Regions from separate parts of the Streptomyces sp. NPDC038707 genome, predicted to be linked through region 4. Evidence: riboswitches for the same ligand, from Rfam matches in the RefSeq annotation. Region 4 holds a riboswitch; each other region holds the start of a gene.
What was found. A riboswitch is a leader RNA that binds a small molecule or an ion and turns the genes downstream of it on or off. The one in region 4 is predicted to bind cobalamin.

Region 1 (5,662 bases), on a different contig from region 4:
CACCGTAGGTGTCGGCGCGGGCCATCGGCGGCACCAGGTGGTCGACCACGGTGGCGTGCCCGCGCCGCTTGGCCTGGGTGCCCTCGCCGGGGTCGTTGACGATGAACGGGTAGATCAGCGGGAGTTCGCCGAGCACGGCGTCCGGGGCGCAGCCGCGCGAGAGCCCGAGGCCCTTGCCCGGCAGCCACTCCATGGTGCCGTGCTTGCCCATGTGCACGATCGCGTCGGCGCCGAAGCTGTTCTCCAGCCAGCGGTAGGCCGCCATGTAGTGGTGGGAGGGCGGCATGTCGGGGTCGTGGTAGATCGCGATCGGGTTCTCGCCGAAGCCGCGCGGCGGCTGGATCATGACGACGACGTTGCCGTACTGGAGACAGGCCAGCACGATGTCGTCGCCGTCCACGTAGAGACTGCCCGGCGGCTCGCCCCACGCCTCGGTCATGGCGTCCCGCAGCCCGGGGTCGAGCTTGTCGAACCAGGCTCGGTAGTCGGCGAGCGGCACCCGCGCGGGCGCGGCGGCCAGCTGCTCCTCGGTCAGCCACTCCACGTCGTGGCCGCCGGCCTCGATGAGCCGGTGGATCAACTCGTCGCCGCCGTCCGGGTATTCGGTCAGCGAGTAGCCGGCGTCCCGGAGCGCGTCGAGGACCCGGACGGCCGACGCGGGGGTGTCCAGGCCCACCGCGTTGCCGACCCGGGAGTGCTTGGTCGGGTAGGCGGTGAAGACGAGCGCGACCTTCTTGTCGGCGTTCGGCTTGTGCTTCAGCCGGGCGTGCCGGACGGCGATCCCGGCGACCCGGGCGGCCCGCTCGGGGTCGGCGACGTACACCGGGACCTCGTCGGGGCCCTGCTCCTTGAAGGAGAACGGGACGGTGATCAGCCGGCCGTCGAACTCGGGGATGGCGACCTGCATCGCCGCGTCCATGGGGGACAGGGCGGCGTCGGACTCCTCCCACGCGGCGCGCGAGGAGGTGAGGCACAGTCCTTGCAGGACGGGGACGTCCAGGTCGGCGAGCGCGCCGATGTCCCAGGCTTCCTCGTCGCCGCCGGCGGAGGCCTGGGAGGCGTGGGTGCCGCCGGCCGCGAGGACGGTGGCCACGAGGGCGTCGGCCCGGCCCAGCAGCTCGTACAGCGAGGGGTCGGCGCCGCGCAGCGAACCGCAGTACACGGGCAGGGCGTCGGCGCCGGCCGCCTCGATCGCCTGGCACAAGGTGTCCACGAAGGCGGTGTTGCCGCTCAGTTCGTGCGCCCGGTAGAACAGCACGCCCACGGTCGGGCGGTCGCCTCGGACCTCGTAGGCGCCGTGCACGCCGAACTCGGGCATGCGGCGCGGCTCCTCGAAGCCCTCACCGGTCAGCAGCACGGTGTCCGACAGGAACCGGGACAGCTCCAGCAGGTTCGCGGGGCCGCCCTCGACCAGGTACTTCAGCGCCTCCGCGACCACACCGGCGGGCACCGAGGACTCGGCCATCAGCTCGGCGTCCGGTACGGCCTCGCCGCCCAGCAGCACGGTCGGGATGCCGGACGCCTTCAGCGCGGCCAGCCCGTCCTCCCAGGCCCGTTTGCCGCCGAGCAGCCGTACGACGGCGAGGTCCGCGCCCTCGATCAGGGCGGGCAGCTCCTCGGCGACGTCGACCCGGGTGGGGTTGCCGATGCGGTAGCCGGCGCCGGAGGCCCGGGCCGCCAGCAGATCCGTGTCGGCGGTCGACAACAACAACACTGTGCTCATGCGGGCGCTCCCGGTGGGATGAAGGGCAGTCCTTGCGGCGCGCCGGACTCGATGAGCCGCCACAGCGCGTCCGTGTCCGCGTGCTGTTCGATCAGGTCGCCGAGCCGGTCGAGCTGTTCCTCGCGCAGCGCGGCGAAGGAGGTGTTCGGCGCGGGCACGAAGCGGCGGCCCGCGGCGGCGGCCACCTCGCGCAGGAAGGCCCGCCGGAAGCCGTCCGACTCCAGGGAGCCGTGCCAGTGGGTGCCCCAGGTCTGGCCGACGCGGCAGCCGTCCAGGAAGGGGTCGCCGCCCTCGACCGTGGCCACGCCGTGGTGGATCTCGTAGCCGTCGACCCGTTCGCCGAGGGCCTGTCCGGTGGGCCGGGTGAGGGTCTTCTCGCGGGCGAAGCGCACGCGCACGGGCAGGATGCCGAGCCCGTCGACGTGGCCGCGCCGGCTCTCGACCTCGTCCTCGATGTGCTCGCCGAGGAGCTGGAAGCCGCCGCAGATGCCGAGGACGGGGCGGTGTTCGGCGGCCCGGCGGACGAGTGCGTCCGCCAGTCCGCGCTCCCGCAGCCACTCCAGTGCCCGTACGGTGCCGCGGGTGCCCGGGATCACCACGAGGTCGGCGTCGGCCAGTTCCTCCGGGCGGTCCACGAACCGCACGACGACGCCGGGTTCGGCGGCCAGCGCGTCCACGTCGGTGAAGTTGGACATGAGAGGGATCGCGCACACGGCGACCCGGAGCACGTCCTCGCCGACCGGGGGAGTGACGGCGGACTCCCGTACGGTGCCGCGCAGGGAGACGCGCAGTCCGTCCTCCTCGTCGATGCCGAGCCCGTGCCGGAAGGGCAGCACGCCGTAGGCGCGCCGCCCGGTGAGGCCGTGGAGCATGTCCAGGCCGGGTTCGAGCAGGCTGACGTCACCGCGGAACTTGTTCACGAGGAATCCGGCGACGAGTTCCTGGTCCTCGGGCGAGAGCAGGGCGACCGTGCCGAAGAAGGACGCGAAGACGCCTCCGCGGTCGATGTCGCCGACCACCAGCACGGGCAGCCGCGCGCCCCGCGCGATGCCCATGTTGACGATGTCGGTCCGCCGCAGGTTGATCTCGGCCGGGCTGCCCGCCCCCTCGCAGATCACCGCGTCGTACGTGCCCCGCAGTTCGGCCAGGCAGTCGAGCACCGTACCCAGCAGCCGCTGCTGGCGCCCGCCGTGGTAGCCGCGCGCGCTCAGCTCGCCCACCGGCTTGCCGAGCAGCACGACCTGGCTGCTCTGCTCGCCGCCGGGCTTGAGCAGCACCGGGTTCATCAGCGCGGTCGGCTCGATCCGGCAGGCCTGGGCCTGCATCGCCTGGGCCCGGCCGATCTCCGCGCCCTCCCGGGTCACGAACGAGTTCAGGGACATGTTCTGCGCCTTGAACGGCGCCGCCTTCACGCCCTGGCGGACCAGCCACCGGCAGATCCCGGCCGTCACGACGCTCTTGCCGGCGTCCGAGGTGGTGCCGGCCACGAGGAGGCCACCGTTCACTTCCCACGTCCTTTCAGGAGTGCGCGCGCGGCGAGCGTGGTGCCGAGGGCGAGCAGGCCGACGCGGCGGGAGAGCCGTACGGCCCGGTCGATGTCGGTGATCCGGACCGGGCGTCCGGTGCCGCCGTTGAGTACGGGCCGGTGTTCGACCCGGCCGCCGTAGGAGAGCGTCCCGCCCAGCCGGACGCCGAGGGCGCCCGCGAACGCGGCCTCCACGGGGCCGGCGTTGGGGCTCGGGTGCTTGCGGGCGTCGGCCCTCCAGGCGCGCAGGGCGCCGCGCGGGTCGGGTCCGGCGACGGTGGCGAGGACGGCGGTGAGCCGGGCGCCCGGCCAGCCGGCGACGTCGTCGAGGCGGGCGGAGGCCCAGCCGTAGCGGCGGTGGCGGGGCGACTTGTGGCCCACCATGGCGTCCAGGGTGTTGACGGCGCGGAACCCGAGCAGCCCCGGCACCCCGGCCACGGCTCCCCACACCAGGGCGCCGACCACGGCGTCGGAGGTGTTCTCGGCGACCGACTCGACCACGGCCCGGGCCATCCCGTCCGCGTCCAGCGCCTGCGGGTCCCGGCCGCACAGGTGGGGCAGCCGGGCGCGGGCGGCCTCGACGTCCCCCGCCGCCAGGGCGCGCCCGATCGCGTCGGCCTCGCGGGCGAGCGAGGTGCCGCCGATGACGGCCCAGGTGGCGGCGGCGGTCAGCGCGACGGAGGCGGTACGGGAGGGGCGTACGGCGCGTGCGGCCAGCGCCCCGAGTGCGACGGAGCCACCGGCGCATACGGCGGTGTGCACGGCGCCCCAGCCGCGGTGGTCGTGCCACAACGCGCCTTCCACGGCCGTGGCCGCGCGGCCGAACGCGGCGACCGGGTGTCCGCGGCGGGGATCGCCGAGGAGCAGATCGCCGAGGACGCCGGCGGCGGCGCCGTACGCGTATGTGCGGTCGGCACCCATCGGCTCAGCCGGCCGTGGGCACAGGGGCGTTCCTGGTACGGGTCCTTCGGCAGCCGAGCATGGCGATTCATGTCCTCACTCAGGGTGTCCACGCCCTGGTTCGACGGATTCCGGCGGCGAGAGTTCCTGGCTCCCGGGGGTTCTTCCCCGGTGACAGTGGCGGGACCGCGCCGGATTCGCACCGGCTTCCTCTGCTGCCGCCGTACATGGCCCGGGCAGTCCACCACGTGTCCGGAAGGGCCGTCAACTTGCCTTTGACCTGGGGTGCCCGACTGTGCTGAGGCCCACATCGCCGGGGCACCGGGCGGACACGCGTCCGCCCCGCGGCCGGGCTGGTGGGCCGGCCGCGGGGCGTGGGCGGGGATCAGGGGCGGGCGGTCAGGGGCGGGCGGTCAGCCCTTGCCCACGATCAGGTAGATGCCGTAGGCCACGGCCGCCGCGCAGGCCGCGAAGCAGACGTACGCGCCGGTGACGGCGAGCGCGGCGGAGCCGCCCTGGGCCGTGGCCCGCTCGCGGCGGGACAGCCCGTTGATGCCGAGGGTGAACAGGGCCACCAGGCCCACCGTGAACGCGACGCTGACACCCAGAACGGAGCCGAGGGCCGCCCAGTCGATCTTCATGGGGATGCTTCCTTCAGTAACCGTGCGGGCGGGTCAGACCGTGGCGGCCGGCGGGGCGGCGGGGGCCGGTTCGGCGGCCGGGGCGGGGATCGTGGCCGTCAGACCGGCGGTTGTCAGACCGGCGGTTGTCAGATCGGCGGTCGTCAGGCCGGCGGTCGTCAGTTCCCCGGCGGCCGGGACCGTCAGGCCGTCGGCGACCGGCCCGGCGGGCGGCGGGGCCACCGCGGCGATGGCGGCCGTGACGACACCGGCCGGCTCGCCGGTCTCCTCGACCACGTTGGTGTGGTCGACGACCTCGCGGCGGGAGATCTTCCAGATCGCGGCGCTCGCGGCGACCAGGAAGACGGCGACGGCGGCGGTGCCCCCGTCACCGAGGCCGGTGACGGCCTCGGCACCCGCGCCGACCAGGGCGGCGGCCGGCAGGGTGAGCACCCAGGCGACGGCCATGCGGGTCGCGGTGGACCAGCGGACCACGCCGCCCTTGCGGCCGAGGCCCGCGCCCATCACCGAGCCGGAGACGACATGGGTGGTGGAGAGGGAGAAGCCGAGGTGGGAGGAGGCCAGGATGGCGGTCGCGGCGCCGGTCTGGGCGGCGAAGCCCTGGCGCGGCTCCAGGTCGGTCAGGCCCTTGCCCATGGTGCGGATGATGCGCCAGCCGCCGATGTAGGTGCCGAGCGCGATGGCCAGGCCGGCGGAGAGGATCACCCAGGTGGGAGGGTTGGAGCCGGGGGCGAGGGAGCCGCCCGCGATCAGCGCGAGGGTGATGATGCCCATCGTCTTCTGGGCGTCGTTGGTGCCGTGCGCGAGGGAGACGAGGCCGGCGGAGGCGATCTGGCCGACGCGGTAGCCCTTGCGCGTGGAGTCGTTGTCGCC
Region 2 (5,662 bases), on a different contig from region 4:
ACGGAGACCCAGGCGCCGGGTACGCCGGTCCCGCCCGAACGCACGCTGGCCGCCGAGTTCGACACGTCCCGCACCACGGTCCGCCAGGCCCTGCAAGAGCTGGTCGTGGAAGGCCGGCTCGAACGCATCCAGGGCAAGGGCACCTTCGTGGCCAAGCCCAAGGTCTCCCAGGCCCTCCAGCTCACCTCCTACACCGAGGACATGCGGGCGCAGGGCCTGGAGCCGACCTCGCAGCTGCTGGACATCGGGTACGTCACGGCCGACGACCGGCTCGCCGGGCTGCTCGACATCACCTCCGGCGGCCGGGTGCTGCGCATCGAGCGGCTGCGCATGGCCAACGGTGAGCCGATGGCGATCGAGACCACCCATCTGTCGGCCAAGCGGTTCCCCGCCCTGCGGCGCTCGCTGGTGAAGTACACCTCGCTGTACACCGCGCTCGCCGAGGTCTACGACGTCCATCTCGCCGAGGCCGAGGAGACCATCGAGACCTCCCTGGCCACCCCCCGCGAGGCCGGGCTGCTCGGCACCGACGTCGGCCTGCCGATGCTGATGCTCTCCCGCCACTCGCTGGACCTCGAGGGCAAGCCGGTGGAGTGGGTGCGCTCGGTCTACCGCGGCGACCGTTACAAGTTCGTCGCCCGCCTCAAGCGGCCTGTGGAGTAACGGCCGGGCACCCGAGGGACACGTTCGCTGAATCGATATACCGATATGCGGACGGGGGCTTTCGCTGTCTTGACGTGGTCACCTACATTTCCAGCTCATTGCACAGGTGATCAGCGAGGGGACGGAGCCGTGGCATGTCCGAAACGCCAGAAGTGAGACCACCGGTGGTGACACCGGTCAGGGTGATCATCGCCCTGTGTCTCGTCGCGCCCTTCGTGGCGATGCTGTGGGTCGGCTCGTACGCCAAGGTCGATCCCACGCTCATCGGGATCCCGTTCTTCTACTGGTACCAGATGCTCTGGGTCCTGATCTCCACGGCGCTCACCATGCTGGCGTACAAGCTCTGGCAGCATGACCAGCGCTCCCGCAAGGAAGCGAGCGGGGGTGTGGCGAAGTGAAGGACGGAGTCAACGGCGTCGCGCTCGGCGTCTTCATCTTCTTCTTCCTGGCCGTCACGGTCCTGGGCTTCCTGGCCGCGCGCTGGCGCAGGGCCGAGAACGAGCACTCCCTGGACGAATGGGGCCTGGGCGGGCGGTCGTTCGGTACCTGGATCACCTGGTTCCTGCTCGGTGGTGACCTGTACACGGCGTACACCTTCGTCGCCGTGCCGGCGGCGATCTACGCGGCGGGCGCGTCCGGCTTCTTCGCGGTGCCGTACACGATCCTGGTGTACCCGCTGATCTTCACCTTCCTGCCCCGCCTGTGGTCGGTCTCGCACCGCCACGGCTACGTCACGACCTCCGACTTCGTGCGCGGCCGGTTCGGCTCCAAGGGCCTGTCGCTGGCGGTGGCGGTGACCGGCATCCTGGCGACGATGCCGTACATCGCGCTCCAGCTCGTCGGCATCCAGGCCGTGCTGGACGTGATGGGCGTCGGCGGCGGCGAGGACACCAACTGGTTCGTCAAGGACCTGCCGCTGCTCATCGCCTTCGGTGTGCTGGCGGCCTACACCTACTCCTCCGGCCTGCGCGCGCCCGCGCTGATCGCGTTCGTCAAGGACACGCTGATCTACATCGTCATCGCGGTGGCGATCATCTACATCCCGATCAAGCTGGGCGGCTTCGACGACATCTTCGCCAAGGCGGGCCACGCGTTCAGCCAGGTCAACCCGGCCACCGGCAAGCCGCGCGGGGCGCTCGCGCCGCCGGAGGCGGGCCAGTGGACGTACGCCACGCTGGCGCTCGGGTCGGCGCTCGCGCTGTTCATGTACCCGCACTCGATCACCGCGACCCTCTCGTCCCGGAGCCGTGAGGTGATCCGCCGCAACACCACGATCCTGCCGCTGTACTCCCTGATGCTGGGCCTGCTGGCGCTGCTGGGCTTCATGGCGATCGCGGCCGGGGTGAAGGTCTCCAACGGCCAGCTGGCCATCCCGCAGTTGTTCGAGGACATGTTCCCGGACTGGTTCACGGGCGTGGCGTTCGCGGCGATCGGCATCGGCGCCCTGGTCCCGGCGGCGATCATGTCCATCGCGGCGGCCAACCTCTTCACCCGCAACATCTACAAGGACTTCATCAAGCCGAACGCGACGGCCGCGGAGGAGACCAAGGTCTCCAAGCTGGTCTCCCTGCTGGTGAAGGTCGGCGCGCTGGTCTTCGTCCTCACCATGGACAAGACCGTCGCCATCAACTTCCAGCTGCTGGGCGGCATCTGGATCATGCAGACGTTCCCGGCCCTGGTCGGCGGTCTGTTCACCCGCTGGTTCCACCGCTGGGCGCTGCTGGCCGGCTGGGCGGTCGGCATGGTCTACGGCACGGTCGCCGCGTACGGGGTGGCCTCGCCGACGCAGAAGCACTTCGGCGGCTCCGCGAAGGAGATCCCCGGCATCGGCGAGATCGGCTACATCGGCCTGATGGCGTTCGTGCTGAACGTCGTGGTCACCGTGGTGCTGACGTTCGTCCTGAAGGCCGTGAAGGCCCCCGAGGGCATCGACGAGACCAAGCCGGAGGACTACACCGCGGACTCCGGTGACCCGGGCGTCCAGGTGGAACTGCCGCCCGCCACGGCCGGCGCCGGTCACTGACCACGCCCGCACGGACTCAGGGCCCCACTGCGACGGGCCGCCGGGAGCACGACGACCGGCGGCCCGTCGTCGTACCCGCCCGGCACCGTCGACGCGGGGCCGGGCGGCCCAAGGACCGGCGGGGCGCCGGTGCGGGGCCGGGCCGTCGCCGTCGGGTCCGCGTCCGGGTCGCGCTCTCCACCGCCGCGAAGCACTCGGCGAGCGTTCGCGAAGCACGCGCGCCGGCCGCCGTGTTCGCGCACGCGCGCACCCCGGAGCGGGGCCAAAATCCGCTGCCCGGGCCGGCCCGGGATCGCGCCGCCGGTCCGCGTGTTGGCCCGGTGAAGCCGCGCCGGCACAACATCTGGGGGTGACGGGGAAGCCCGGCACTAGATGTATGCTCGTCCTCGCTGTCGTCGCAGGGGAATCCGGTGCGAATCCGGAACTGTCCCGCAACGGTGTACTCGCGTGCTCGCACGCCTGTTCAGTCCGAAGACCTGCCGCAGCCCACCCGGCCGTCCCGGCCCGGGTGCGTTCCGACGTCCGGGCCTCGTGGAGTGGGCCGGTGGACGCGGCGCCGTGCGCGCTCGTGGTCGCCCCCTGCCCTCCGCCAGGCCCCGTGCCGAGCGAGGGAGACCCCCACGTGACCATCGCGCCAGCCGACCCGGCTTCGGTCAGCGCACCGGAGACCGACGGTCCCGGTGCCGCACTGCTGCGGACCCTGTCCGAGCTGACCGCCGATCTGCCCGACGCCGATCCCGGACGGGCCGCCGCCGCCGCGCTGCGCGGCCGGTCCGCGCGGGCCGACGAGGCGGAGCTGCGCGAGCTGGCCACGGAGGCCGCCGCCGGCCTGATCGCCGAGGACCCCGCCTACTCCAGGCTGGCCGCCCGGCTGCTGACCCTCGCCATCCGAGCCGAGGCCGCCTCCCAGGGCGTGACCTCCTTCACCGGGTCGATCACGGTCGGGCACCGCGAGGGCCTGGTCGCCGACCGCACCGCCGCGTTCGTGCGCGCCCACGCCGAGCGGCTGGACGCGCTGGTGGAGACCGCCGTCGCGGAGGGCGCCGACGACCGCTTCGGCTACTTCGGCCTGCGCACCCTGCACAGCCGCTACCTGCTGCGCCACCCGATCACCCGCCGGGTCATCGAGACGCCCCAGCACTTCATGCTCCGCGTCGCGAGCGGCCTCGCCGAGGACGACACGGCCCGCTCCGTGGACGAGGTCGCCGACCTGTACGGCCTGATGAGCCGCCTGGACTACCTGCCCTCCTCCCCCACCCTGTTCAACTCCGGCACCCGCCACCCCCAGATGTCGTCCTGCTACCTGCTGGACTCCCCGCTGGACGAGCTGGACTCCATCTACGACCGCTACCACCAGGTGGCCCGGCTGTCGAAGCACGCCGGCGGCATCGGGCTGTCGTACTCCCGTGTCCGTTCGCGCGGTTCGCTGATCCGGGGGACGAACGGGCACTCCAACGGGATCGTGCCGTTCCTGAAGACCCTGGACGCCTCGGTCGCCGCCGTGAACCAGGGCGGCCGGCGCAAGGGCGCCGCCGCCGTCTACCTGGAGACCTGGCACTCCGACATCGAGGAGTTCCTCGAACTGCGGGACAACACCGGCGAGGACGCCCGCCGTACCCACAACCTCAACCTGGCCCACTGGGTCCCCGACGAGTTCATGCGCCGGGTCAACGCCGACGCGCAGTGGTCCCTGTTCTCCCCCGCCGACGTCCCCGGACTCGTCGACCTGTGGGGCGAGGACTTCGACGCCGCCTACCGCGAGGCGGAGGCCGCCGGCCTGGCCAGGAAGACACTGCCCGCGCGGGAGCTGTACGGCCGGATGATGCGCACCCTGGCGCAGACCGGCAACGGCTGGATGACCTTCAAGGACGCCGCCAACCGCACCGCCAACCAGACGGCCGAGCCCGGCAACGTCATCCACTCCTCCAACCTCTGCACCGAGATCCTGGAGGTCACGGACGACGGCGAGACGGCCGTCTGCAACCTCGGCTCGGTCAACCTCGGCGCGTTCGTCCGGGACGGGGACATCGACTGGGAGCGGCTGGACGCCACCGTCCGCACGGCCGTCACCTTCCTCGACCGCGTGGTGGACATCAACTTCTACCCGACCGAGCAGGCGGGGCGTTCCAACGCCAAGTGGCGGCCGGTCGGTCTGGGCGCGATGGGCCTCCAAGACGTCTTCTTCAAGCTGCGGCTGCCGTTCGACTCGGCCGAGGCCAAAGCGCTGTCCACGCGGATCGCCGAGCGGATCATGCTCGCCGCGTACGAGACCTCCGCCGACCTCGCCGAGCGGAGCGGCCCGCTGCCCGCCTGGGAGAAGACCCGTACGGCCCGGGGCGTGCTGCACCCCGACCACTACGGGGTCGAGTTCACCTGGCCGGAGCGCTGGGAGGCCCTGCGCGAGCGGGTCGCGGACACGGGCATGCGCAACTCGCTGCTGCTGGCGATCGCGCCGACGGCCACCATCGCGTCCATCGCCGGTGTGTACGAGTGCATCGAGCCGCAGGTGTCGAACCTGTTCAAGCGCGAGACCCTGTCCGGGGAGTTCCTCCAGGTCAACTCCTACCTGGTGCAGGACCTCAAGAAGCTCGGCGTGTGGGACGCCCGCACCCGCGAGGCGCTGCGCGAGGCCAACGGCTCGGTGCAGGACTTCCGGTGGATCCCCGAGGAGGTCCGCGCCCTGTACCGCACGGCCTGGGAGATCCCGCAGCGCGGTCTGATCGACATGGCCGCGGCCCGGACGCCGTTCCTGGACCAGGCGCAGTCGCTCAACCTGTTCCTGGAGACGCCGACCATCGGCAAGCTCTCCTCGATGTACGCGTACGCCTGGAAGTCCGGGCTGAAGACGACGTACTACCTGCGCTCGCGCCCCGCGACGCGCATCGCCCGCGCCGCCCAGGCGCAGCCCGTCCTCCCCGTCCAGGCCGCCGCGGACCCCGAAGCGGTCGCCTGTTCCCTGGAAAACCCCGAGTCCTG
Region 3 (5,662 bases), on a different contig from region 4:
CGGCGGACACGCCGGAGACCCTCGAGCTCGTCAACTTCGGTCACGAACCTCCGCTGCTCGTCGGCCCGCGCGGCGTGCGCGAACTGCCCAGCGGCGAGGGGATGCCGCTGGGCTGCGCCGATCTCGCGGAGGGCCGGATGCCGCCCGTGCGCCGGGTGCCGGTGGCGCCGGACGAGACGCTGCTGCTGGTCACCGACGGGGTGACCGAGGCCCGCGACGGGCCCGGCGCGTTCTACGACCTGGTCCGCGAGATCGCCTGCGCGGTCCGCGCCGACCCGGGCCGGGCCGCCCCGCACCGGCTGGTGCGCCGGGTCCGCGACGGCGTGCTGCGGCACACCGGGGGCCGGCTGGCGGATGACACCACGATCTTCGCCGTGCGCCGGCTGCCGGGCGGCGGGGGCCCGCCGGGAGAAGACCTCGAACAGGGACGTTTGCGGTACTGAGGCCCCGGTGCGCGGCGCCAGCGGTTACGGTGCTGGCTGAAGACCGGATCCAGCGGACCAGGTGACAGGGGGAGGCACGATGCCCGGAACGGTGCTGCTGCTCGCGGCCTCGCCGGTGGGCCGGGGGCGCCTGGTGGACGCGGCCGGCGTCCTGCCGGTGCTGGCGGCCGTCGCCCCCGCCGTGCTGTCCGGCGCCGACACGGCGAACGTCGTCGAACTCGCCGACCCGCTGGAGCCGCAGGCCGTGCTGACCCGGCTGCGGGCCGCCGCGGCGGCGCCCGGGCCGCTCACCGTGTACGTCACCGGCCAGCTGCACCTGGACCGGCGCCAGCACCGGCCCCATCTGGCCCTGGCCCGCACCACCCCGGCGACCGTCCGCTACACCGCGCTGCCCTGGCACTGGATCCGCGAGGAGCTGCGCCTGCGCTCGGCCGCGGACACCGCGCTCGTCGTCGATCTGCACGCCGACGCCGAGACCTGGAAGTACCTCACCGAGCGCGGCCTGGACTGCGGCCCGTACACCGCCGTGTACGGCCGTGTCGCCCCGCCGGCCCGGCGGGGCCTGGCCGGGCCGGCGTACATGAAGACGGTCGCCACCCTGCTGCGCAGCGGCCACCGCCCGCCACTGGCCACCCTCCACGAACAGACCCTGAGCCGGATCCCGGAGGAGACCCGGGGCAACCTGCTGCTCGCGCACGCGGGGGGTCACACGGCGGCCGGGGCGGCACCGGCGGCCCCGTACGGCCCCGGGCGGGGCGTCCCCGGGCCGCCCGGCGTGGTGCCGCCCGGCGTGGTGCCGCCCGGCGAGGTGCCGGTCGGCGAGGTCCGGGGCGGGACGGTCACGGTGCCCGGGGCCGTCCGGGGCGGGGCGGCGGAGGGACCCGCCGCCGATCCCCATGCCGCCATCAGCGCCGCCGTACAGGGCGGGCGGCATCACGAGGCGGACGGACTGGCCGCGCGGTACGAGGAGGCCGCCGCGCGGGCGTACGGCGGCGGGTCCGAGCAGGCGCTGCACTGGCGGGAGGTCCGGGCCGATCTGGCGATGTTCGCCGGGGACCCGGCGCGCAGCTGCCGGGCCTGGCTGGCGGTGGCCGAGGCCCGGCTGGCCGCCGGGCAGGCGGCGGACGCGCCCGCCGTGGAGGCGGCCGTGGACCGCGCCCACCACCAGTGGGGCCGCATCGAGGACCCCGCGCGGGCCCGCGAACTCGGTCCCGCGCTCGCGGAGTTGCGCCTCAGGGTGCCCGGGCGCCGGCGCGGCGCGCTGGAGAACGTCCAGCGGCAGCTGGGCCGTCTCCAGGCCGCGCCGTAGGCCCGGCAAGCGGGCCCGGGCCGGCCGGAAGCGCTCAGGCCAGCCACACGGTGGTGTCCGGCGGCAGCACCCCGTCGCCCGGCAACGGTGCGCTGCTCAGCAGGACCTCGCCGGGCGGCAGCGGCACCGGCCCGTCGCCCAGGTTGGTGACGCTGCGCCAGGCCTCGGTACGGGTGAAGTCCAGCACGCCGGCGGGCGCGCCCGGGGTCCAGGCCAGCGTCTCGCCGTCCAGCAGCTTGCGGCGCAGCCGCAGGGCCGTGCGGTACAGCTCCAGGGTGGAGCCCTCCGTACCGGACTGCGCCTCCACCGCGTACGCCGCGAAGGACGCGGGCTGCGGCAGCCAGCCGGCACCGGGCCCGAAGCCGTACGACGGTCCGGTCGTCGTCCACGGCAGCGGCACCCGGCAGCCGTCGCGGCCCTTGCGGGTGTGGCCGGTCTGCTCCCAGATCGGGTCCTGGAGCACCTCCGTGGGCAGATCGGCGACCTCGGGCAGGCCGAGTTCCTCGCCCTGGTACAGATACGCCGAGCCGGGCAGCGCCAGCATCAGCAGCGTCGCCGCCCGGGCCCGGCGCAGTCCGGCCGCCGGATCGACGGCGGGCGCCGTGCCGTGGGTGAGCAGCCAGGCGTCCGGGCCGGTGCCGGGCGGCAGCATCAGCCGGGAGGCGTGCCGTACGACGTCGTGGTTGGACAGCACCCAGGTCGCGGAGGCACCGGCCGCGCGGGCCGTGTCCAGCGCCCCGGTGATGATCCCGCGCAGCTCCTCCGCGTCCCAGCGGGCCTCCAGGTACTCGAAGTTGAAGGCCTGGCCGAGTTCGTCGGGGCGGGCGTACAGGGCCCGGCGGTCGTCCGGGACCCAGGCCTCGGCGACGGCCATGCGCGGCGGGCGGTAGGCGTCGAAGATCTTGCGCCAGTCGCGGTAGATCTCGTGCACCTCGTCCCGGTCCCAGTACGGGTGGCTGCCCGGCGGCAGGTGCGCCAGGGCCGCCTCACCGGCCGTGCCGAGGGCGCCGAGGTCCCGCAGCGGCTCGGTGAGGTCCTTGGCCAGGCCGTGCGCGACGTCCACGCGGAAGCCGTCCACGCCCCGGTCGGACCAGAACCGCAGGGTGGTGCGGAAGTCGGCGCGGACCTCCTCGTTGTCCCAGTTCAGGTCGGGCTGCTCGGGGGCGAACAGGTGCAGGTACCACTCCCCGTCGGCCACCCGCCGCCAGGCGCTGCCGCCGAACACCGACTGCCAGTCCGTGGGCGGCAGTTCGCCGTGCGCCCCGCGCCCCGCCCGGAAGACGTACCGCTCCCGGGCGGCCGAGCCGGGCCCGGCGCGCAGCGCCTCCTGGAACCAGCGGTGCAGATGGGAGGTGTGATTGGGCACGATGTCCACGACGACCTTCAGCCCCAGCCGGTGCGCCTCACCCACCAGGGCGCCGAAGTCGTCCAGGGTGCCCAGGCGTTCGTCGACCCCGCGCGGGTCGATGACGTCGTAGCCGCCGTCGGCGAGTTCGGAGGGGTAGAAGGGGCTCAGCCACAGGGCGTCGACGCCGAGCGCGGCGAGGTGGGACAACCGCTGGGTCAGGCCTCTCAGGTCGCCGAGGCCGTCGCCGTCGGCGTCGGCGAAACTGCGCGGATACACCTGGTAGATGACGGCCTGACGCCACCAGTCGGGGTTCCTGGACGAGAGGTCCGGCGGGCGGTCTGCCATGCGGGCTCCCTAGGGACGGACGACAGTTACGGAATCTGTATCTGTCCACATTGCCCGAAAGGGAACCTTTTCCGGGGCGATCAGCCGGCGCAGTGCTCCAACAGGCCCCGTACGTCCTCGTCCACCACCCGATAGCGCACCACGCGCCCCTCTTTCTCCCCCGCCACGACCCCCGCCGCGCGCAGCAGCCGCAGGGCCTGGGACACGGCCGGGTCGTTCATGCCCGTGGCGATGGCCAGGTCCGAGACGGCCAGCGGTCCGGTCCGGTGCAGCGCGAGCAGCAGCGCGAGCCGGTTGGCGTCGGCCAGCAACGAGAAACGGCCGGCCCAGGCGCGCACACGCCCCGCGTCGCCGATGGCGGCGATCGCGTCACACACCCGGTGACCGTCGATGGTCCGACGATCGGCACGGTCGGCAGGCACGAGATGCATGCGCCCATCCTGACAGGCCCCGGTGTGATCTTGCATACCTGCGTGAATGCGCAGCTATGCAGGAAACCGCGTGCCCCTCTACGGTGGGCGGGCCGTGGTGCTCGGGAAGTCGATGCAAGGTCGACGCGGCCCTCGCCACTGTGATCGGGGAGTTCCCGTTCCGTCCGGCACACCGCCGGGCCACTGGTCGTACGACCGGGAAGGCAGGGACGGCGGACGTGTGACCCGTAAGCCAGGAGACCGGCCACGGCAGCTCAGAAAGATCCACGAGGTGCTGGAGCTGACCATATGAACCTGCCCGGGACGTCTCTGTCCGAGTCCGCGCACCCCTCGTTCCGCTGGCGACGCGAGGACACCGTCAAGACGGCGGGGCTGCTGGTGGTGATCCTCGCCCTGCACGTCGTCGCCTTCGGGATCCTCTATCTGCTGGTCGCCCCACGGCACTACCAGGTGGGTTCCCAGGTGTTCGGCGTGGGCCTGGGGATCACCGCCTACACCCTCGGTGTGCGGCACGCCTTCGACGCCGACCACATCGCGGCGATCGACAACACCACCCGCAAGCTGATGGCCGACGGCAAGCGGCCGGTGTCGGTGGGCTTCTGGTTCGCCCTCGGGCACTCCAGCGTGGTCGTGCTGCTGGCCCTGCTGATCGCGGGCGGCACCTCGCTGGCCGGGAAGGTGATGAACGAGGGTTCCGCCACCCACCAGGTGCTCGGAGCGCTCGGTACGACGATCTCCGGGTCCTTCCTCTATCTCATCGCCGCCCTGAACCTGATGGCCCTCGCCGGCATCCTGAAGGTCTTCCGGGCGATGCGCGCCGGCGCGTACGACGAGACGGAGCTGGAACGGCACCTGGAGTCACGGGGGTTCATGAACCGGCTGCTGGGGCGGCTGACCAAGTCCGTTTCCCGCCCGGGCCAGATGTATCCGCTGGGCTTCCTCTTCGGCCTCGGCTTCGACACGGCCACCGAGGTCACCCTGATGGTGATGGCCGGTTCGGGCGCGGCGGCCGGCCTGCCCTGGTACGCGATCCTGTGCCTGCCGCTGCTCTTCGCCGCCGGGATGAGCCTGTTCGACACCCTGGACGGCACGTTCATGAACTTCGCCTACCAGTGGGCGTTCGCCAACCCCGTCCGCAAGGTCTTCTACAACCTCGCCATCACCGGCCTGTCCATCGCGGTGGCCTTCTTCATCGGCACGATCGAACTGGTCGGCGTGGTGCACGAGAAGTTCGGCCTCGCCGATCCGGTGACCGGCTGGGTGGCCGGCCTCGACCTGGACAACGTCGGCTATCTCATCGTCGGCCTGTTCGTGGCGGTGTGGGCGGCGGCGCTGGCGTACTGGCGGCTGGCACGGGTGGAGGAGCGCTGGGCGGTACGGGCGGCGCCGTCCGACTGAGCCGGCGGGCGAGCGCGGCGCGGACCACCGGCTGGGGCGGCGTGTGGCGGAGCATCGGCGGCAGGACGGTCATGGCGGCCTCATCCGCCGGGACAGCGCGGAGGCCATCGGCGGTCCGCCGTCCAGGCTTTCGGCCGCCCCGCGGAGGACCGCCGTCACCCGGTCCGCGCGGGCGGCCGCCGCGCCCGCGCCGAGCGGTCGGCGAGCGGCAGGGCGACCGCGGGCGGCGCCGCGGCCGGCACGCCGAGCCGGACCGGGCGGCCCCGGGACACCCCCGGTCGGTCCGGCGCCGGGCAGCCCGTCCGGCAGCAGCCGCGCGGCCGGCCCGAGCGGCGGGAAGGCGGCGAACGCCAAACCCTCGCCGCGCCCCGGACCGCCGCCCGGCAGG
Region 4 (5,662 bases):
CTGGTGGTGGGCGGGGCTGTCCGCGATGCTGGTCTTCGGCGGCTCGTTCGAGTTCCTGCTCATCGGAATGGTCACCGCCGCAGTCCCGTTGGCCGGGATCGCGGTGTCCGCGTTCCTGGTGAACGTCCGGCACGTCTTCTACGCGCTGTCCTTCCCCCTCGACCGTGTGAAAGGCCGCCTGGGCAAGGCCTACAGCACCTTCACGATGTGTGACGAGGTGTACGCGATGACCACCGGGAACGGGGCCCGTTCCTGGTCTGGTCCGCGCATCCTGTGGCTCCAACTCTTCCTGCACGTGTACTGGGCCGGCAGTTCGACCGCCGGAGCCCTGCTCGGGTCCCTCGTGCCCGGGGGTGTCTCCGGCCTGGACTTCGCGTTGACCGCCCTGTTCACCGTCCTCGCCCTCGATGCCGCGCGGGACCTGCGAGGCGACCTGTCCACCCCCCTGCTGGCCCTGCTCAGCGCCCTGGCCGCCCGGCTGCTGATCCCGTCCCAGATGCTGCCGGCCGCCTTCGCCCTGTTCACCGCCACTCTCCTGACCCGCCACTTCGCCACTGGCAGGAAGCGTGCTCATGTCTGACACCGGCTACGCCGTCGCCGCCATCCTCGTCACCGCCGCCGTCACCTGGGCCCTGCGTGCCCTGCCGTTCGTGGTGCTGGCTCCCCTGCGGGCCAGTGCCACCGTGCGGTTCCTCAGCACCCGTATGCCCGGCGGCGTCATGGTGATCCTGGTCGTCTACTGCCTGCGTGACCTCCCGGTGGCCGAGGCCCGCGCCACAGCCCCGGCGGCCGCCCTGTCCGTCACCGTCGGCCTGCATCTGTGGCGCCGCAACGCCCTGTTGAGCATTCTCGGCGGCACCGCAGTCCACGTCATCCTGTCCAGCACGGTCTTCGCACACTGACCGGGGGCGCCTCCCACTCGCCGGTACTCCGCCCGCTCCTCCCGGCCCTTGCGCCGGCCTTCATGATGTAATGACTCGCATCGCCAGGCACCTATTACCACCACAGGGAGGGGCCGTGCCGTTCAGGACCACCGCCGAGGCGGTGCACGCGTGGGTCGAGGGATGGGTCGTATCGCGTGGTGCCGCCCCGCCGACGCCCCAGCCCTGGGGGTTCACCGTGGACGTGGGCTCGCCCAGGGAAGTGGCCCGGCACGTCGTGGCCGCCGACGACGAGGCGACCGTCCGCAAGCTGGCGGACGACACCACCGCACCCGGCATCGCCCTCAAGGTGTTCGTGCCGGCCCGGACCCTGCAGGCGTGGCTGCCGCCCGGCTGGGTCCTCCTGGACGGCCACGCCGCCCTCATGGCCGCCCGGTTGAGCGCTGTGGAGGCCCCGCCCGGCCTCCCTGACGGCTACCGGCTGCAGAGCTGGGAGCGGGCCGATGTCACCCGCGTGGTGGTGCGTACCGCCGACGGCGCCCTCGCCGCGCGCGGGCAGATCGCGATGACCGGCCCGACCGCCGTCGTCGACCAGGTGGAGACGCACCGGGCGCATCAGCGCCGGGGACTCGGGCGCGTCGTGATGGGCACGCTCGCCGGAGCCGCGGCCCGTCAGGGCGCGCGGGCGGCCGTGCTGGGCGCGACCGAGGAGGGCCGGGCGCTGTACGCCACCTTGGGCTGGCGGGTGGTGGCTCCGCTGAGCGCCGCCGTCCGGGACGGGGGAGACGACGGAGCCTAGTCGGGGGCCTTCCCGCCGGCGCCGACGGGCTGCCGGCGCGGAGGGCCGGGGCCGGACTGCTGTCCGGTGCGGCTTCCGGTGTTCCGCGCCGGCGACCCGTCGGCCGCGTCACGCGTGACCGGTCGACCGGTGCCGTTCCGTCAGGCTGCCGGACTCCACGGCGTCCGCTGGGCTCGGCGGTCGGCCCGGCGATCCGCCCGCAGCCGGTCGAGGAGGGCGTCGGCTGCGGCGAGGGCCTGGTCCACGGTGGTGGTGACGGTCAGGGCGCACAACCTGCGGGAGGCTTCATCGAGTTCCCGGCTCGAACGACCCGTGGGTTGCAGGTCGTGGCGGAAGCGGGCCTCGGCGAAGCGGGCCAGTACCGCGCGTAGTTCCTTCTCCGCGGGCGGCAGCACAGTCACAATCCCTCTCCCAACGCCGGCTGTCCCCTCGGGCCCCGCCATCCGGGAGCGCACGTGTCAGCCGGCTCTTTTCAGGGGGGCGTCTGCCCCCGCGAGACCGTTCTATGCACGGTTCTTGTCGCGCACGCCGTGGCCGCGGTCAAGGGCTCGCGCAGGTCACTGCGGATTCGAGGAAGGACGTCCTCCGGGAAGGACGTCGGTCCCGGTCGCGTGGCGACCCGTCGGATACCCCCGGCCCTCGGCTGACAGGCTCTCAGGTTCCTCGTACGCGCGTCCACCATGTCAGTGGCGCATGAGGCCGATACCGGCCGGCACCACCGCCCCGGCCGCCGGCCGGGCACGGCCGGAGGGCTCGCGGAGGAACAGGGCGGCGAGGACGGCGGCGACGAGGATGCCGGTCTAGCGCAAGGCCGCGACGGCGGTCACGTCGCCGTGGGCCGGGGCCCGGACGACCAGCCCGTACGCGGCCATGGAGATCGCCCCGGAGACCGATGACGGCCGCCGCGAGAGTACGGCTGGCACGGGAGACGGGCGGCCTGTCCGGCGCGGACGGTGTACGGCACGTGGTCTCCACCCCGAGCGTGGTCCTCGCCCGGCCGGCCAGTGCCCGCGTCGTCACCGTCGGCGCCGCCCGCCTCGGTCACAGCCTGGACCATGACCAGAACCGTACGGCCCTGACACGGGCCAAGAACCGTGCCTTCCGGACCGGCCGGGCCGTCATCGACGGCGACGCGTTCACCGACTACCTTGACGGCCTCACCCACGCCACCGCGAGGAGCCAGCCCTGAAACCGGTCAGCAGCCCCCAGCAGTCCACGACGGTTCCCCTCACGGCGGTACGCCAGGCCCTCGCCGCCGGCCGAGCCGTCGTTCTGCCCAACCCGGCGCCCCTGACGCGCGTCGTCACCGCCACACGGCCCCGTACGGTCAACGAGGCCAAGGCCCGGCCCGCCGACCAGCCGGTCGCCCTGTGGGCCCACCACCCCGACACCCTCGACACCCTCGCCCGCCACTGGGATCTGGACCCCGGCAGCAGCCGGACGGCCCGACGGCTCCTGGCCGAAGAACACCTCACCGTGCTCCTGCCGCTGCGCCAGGACACCGGCCGGCCGGCCTGGCTGAGCCCAGCGGTCAAAGACGGCTGGATGCTGCTTTTCGGCGCCCGCTGGCAGCCGCTGCGCCCCCTGCTGGACGAGCACCCCGTCCTCTACGCGAGCAGCGCCAACCGCACCGGCCGTCCACCCGCCACCACCAGTGCGGAAGCGCTGGCGATGTTCCCCGAGACAGTCGCCGTCCTGGAAGAACTCGCCCCCGGCCAGGCGGTCCCGCCGGCCGACGGACCGCGGAGGGCCACGACCACCGTGCGCGTCCACCCCGACGGCCGCCTCGAACTGCACCGCCACGGCGCCCAGGACCGGCCCTACGCCACTGCCGACGACTACCTCAGCCACCTCACCAGCCGCTACACCGATCCGCGTTAGCGCCGAAAGGGGCCTCGGGGGCTGTTTGTTAGGCTTGCCCAGCCCTCCGTGGGGGAAGTCCGGTGAGAGTCCGGCGCTGACCCGCAACGGTGTGCACGGCACCGCCCTCCAGGAGTGCCGTGCGAGCCCGATCGCCTGCGGGGGCATGTCGACCCGTTGACTGCTCGCCGTGGACTGCGAGAGGGGATCGCCGGCCGGGTACGGCCGCGCGGGCTGCTCCTGCTCGACGTCCAGCAGGCGGCCCGTGTGAAGGACGGCCCACCCGTGCGCCGAAGGACCGCCCCCAGCCGCATACCCGTGCTGCCGCTCAGCCTGTTACTGCTGCTGTTGCTCCTGGTGTCGCTCGTCGCCGGTGTGACGCTGGGCGCCGCCGGGATCGGCGGGGCGGAGGTGCCGCGCTTCCTGTGGGCCGGGCTCACCGGCGGCACCGTACGCGCGAGCGACGCGGCCGCCTACACCATCGTGTGGGAGATCCGGCTGCCCCGGGTGCTGATCGGCGCCACCGTCGGAGCGGGCCTCGCGGCCGTCGGTGTCGCCGTGCAGGCCCTGGTGCGCAACGCGCTGGCCGACCCGTTCGTCCTCGGCATCTCCTCGGGCGCGGCGGTGGGCGCCAACGCCGTCATCCTCCTCGGCGCGTTCGCCGGGCTCGGGGTCTGGGCGCTGTCCGCCTCGGCCTTCGTCTCGGCACTCGCGGCCATGGCGCTCGTGTACGCCGTGGCCCGCTCCCCGCAGGGCCTGTCACCGCTGCGGCTGATCCTGACCGGCACGGCACTGGCGTACGGCTTCCAGGCCGTCACCACGGTCATGGTGTTCGGCGCGGCCCGGGGCGAGGCGGCCAGGTCGGCGATGATGTGGCTGCTCGGCAGCCTGGGCGGCGCCACCTGGGCCCAGGTGCCGCTCGCCGCCGTCACCGTGGCGGCCGGATGGGCCTGGCTGCGCCGGCGGGCCGAGGCGCTCAACGCGCTCGCCATGGGCGACGAGACCGCGGCCGCGCTCGGCGTCGGACCGGCCCGGCTCCGCCGGGAGCTGTTCCTCGTCACCGCGGCCGTGACCGGGACGGTGGTGGCGGTCAGCGGTGCCATCGGATTCGTAGGACTGATGGTGCCGCACGTCGCGCGGATGCTGGTCGGCGCCGACCACCGGCGCGTGCTGGCCGTCGCCCCGCTCGCCGGGGCCGTACTGCTGGTGTGGGCCGACGTGCTGTCCCGGCTGGTGTTCGCCCCGGCCGAGCTGCCGGTCGGAGTGATCACCGCGGTGGTCGGTGTGCCCGCGTTCCTGCTGCTGATGCGGCGGGGCGGCTACGCGTTCGGAGGGCGCTGAGCATGCGACTCGACATCGACGACGTCACGATCGAGGCCGCCGGAACCCGCCTGGTCGAGCACGTCGACCTGACCGTGGACAGCGGGGCGTTCGTCGGACTCGTCGGCCCCAACGGCAGCGGCAAGACGACCCTGCTGCGCTCCGCCTACCGGGCCCTGCGGCCGTCCGGGGGAGTGGTGCGACTGGACGGCGGTGACCTGCACGCCATGGACCCCCGGGCCGCCGCCCGGGTGCTGGCCGCGCTGCCGCAGGAATCCTCGGCCGAGTTCGACTTCACCGTCACCGAGGTGGTCGCCATGGGACGGCTGCCGCACCAGGGCCGCACGGCCGCCTCGGACCGGGAGATCTGCGCCCGGGCGATGGAACGCACCGGCGTCGCGCACCTCGCCGACCGCGGGTTCCCCGGCCTGTCGGGCGGCGAGAAGCAACGCGTCCTCCTCGCCCGCGCCCTCGCCCAGCAGCCCCGCGTCCTGATCCTCGACGAACCCACCAACCACCTCGACATCGCCCATCAGCTGGACGTCCTGTCCCTGGTCCGCGGCAGTGGCCTGACCGTACTGGCCGCCCTCCACGACCTCAACCTGGCGGCAGCCCACTGCGATGTCCTGTACGTCCTCGACGGCGGCCGGATCATCGCCTCCGGGCCACCCCACGACGTCCTCGAACCCCCGCTGCTGGCAGAGGTGTTCGGCGTCCGGGCCCACACCGTCCGACACCCCGCGACGGGCGTCCGCCAGTTGCTGTTCGACCTGCTCCCGACCACCCTCTGAAGGACGCCATG

Region 1: it holds a riboswitch for cobalamin, as region 4 does, so the genes downstream of both, AB0E62_RS25555 (cobalamin biosynthesis protein) here and AB0E62_RS21415 (iron ABC transporter permease) in region 4, are expected to answer to the same signal.
Region 2: it holds a riboswitch for cobalamin, as region 4 does, so the genes downstream of both, AB0E62_RS19775 (ribonucleoside-diphosphate reductase subunit alpha) here and AB0E62_RS21415 (iron ABC transporter permease) in region 4, are expected to answer to the same signal.
Region 3: it holds a riboswitch for cobalamin, as region 4 does, so the genes downstream of both, AB0E62_RS04255 (HoxN/HupN/NixA family nickel/cobalt transporter) here and AB0E62_RS21415 (iron ABC transporter permease) in region 4, are expected to answer to the same signal.

Annotation. Positions count from the first base shown of each region.
Region 1 is NZ_JBEZUP010000020.1:99,966-105,627, forward strand. It holds gene cobN (cobaltochelatase subunit CobN) at 1-1,723, opposite strand, end outside; gene AB0E62_RS25550 (cobyric acid synthase) at 1,720-3,228, opposite strand; gene AB0E62_RS25555 (cobalamin biosynthesis protein) at 3,225-4,169, opposite strand; cobalamin riboswitch at 4,267-4,409, opposite strand; gene AB0E62_RS25560 (hypothetical protein) at 4,562-4,789, opposite strand; gene AB0E62_RS25565 (inorganic phosphate transporter) at 4,823-5,662, opposite strand, start outside.
Region 2 is NZ_JBEZUP010000013.1:133,699-139,360, reverse strand. It holds gene AB0E62_RS19790 (GntR family transcriptional regulator) at 1-663, shown strand, start outside; gene AB0E62_RS19785 (DUF3311 domain-containing protein) at 798-1,061, shown strand; gene mctP (monocarboxylate uptake permease MctP) at 1,058-2,686, shown strand; cobalamin riboswitch at 3,059-3,185, shown strand; gene AB0E62_RS19775 (ribonucleoside-diphosphate reductase subunit alpha) at 3,309-5,662, shown strand, end outside.
Region 3 is NZ_JBEZUP010000002.1:360,312-365,973, forward strand. It holds gene AB0E62_RS04235 (PP2C family protein-serine/threonine phosphatase) at 1-443, shown strand, start outside; gene AB0E62_RS04240 (hypothetical protein) at 523-1,752, shown strand; gene AB0E62_RS04245 (glycoside hydrolase family 13 protein) at 1,787-3,445, opposite strand; gene AB0E62_RS04250 (metalloregulator ArsR/SmtB family transcription factor) at 3,526-3,876, opposite strand; cobalamin riboswitch at 3,955-4,140, shown strand; gene AB0E62_RS04255 (HoxN/HupN/NixA family nickel/cobalt transporter) at 4,165-5,274, shown strand.
Region 4 is NZ_JBEZUP010000015.1:9,985-15,646, forward strand. It holds gene AB0E62_RS21385 (AzlC family ABC transporter permease) at 1-580, shown strand, start outside; gene AB0E62_RS21390 (AzlD domain-containing protein) at 573-902, shown strand; gene AB0E62_RS21395 (GNAT family N-acetyltransferase) at 1,018-1,680, shown strand; gene AB0E62_RS21400 (DUF5133 domain-containing protein) at 1,821-2,075, opposite strand; gene AB0E62_RS21405 (hypothetical protein) at 2,573-2,869, shown strand; gene AB0E62_RS21410 (Sua5/YciO/YrdC/YwlC family protein) at 2,971-3,561, shown strand; cobalamin riboswitch at 3,584-3,719, shown strand; gene AB0E62_RS21415 (iron ABC transporter permease) at 3,859-4,881, shown strand; gene AB0E62_RS21420 (ABC transporter ATP-binding protein) at 4,884-5,651, shown strand; gene AB0E62_RS21425 (ABC transporter substrate-binding protein) at 5,660-5,662, shown strand, end outside.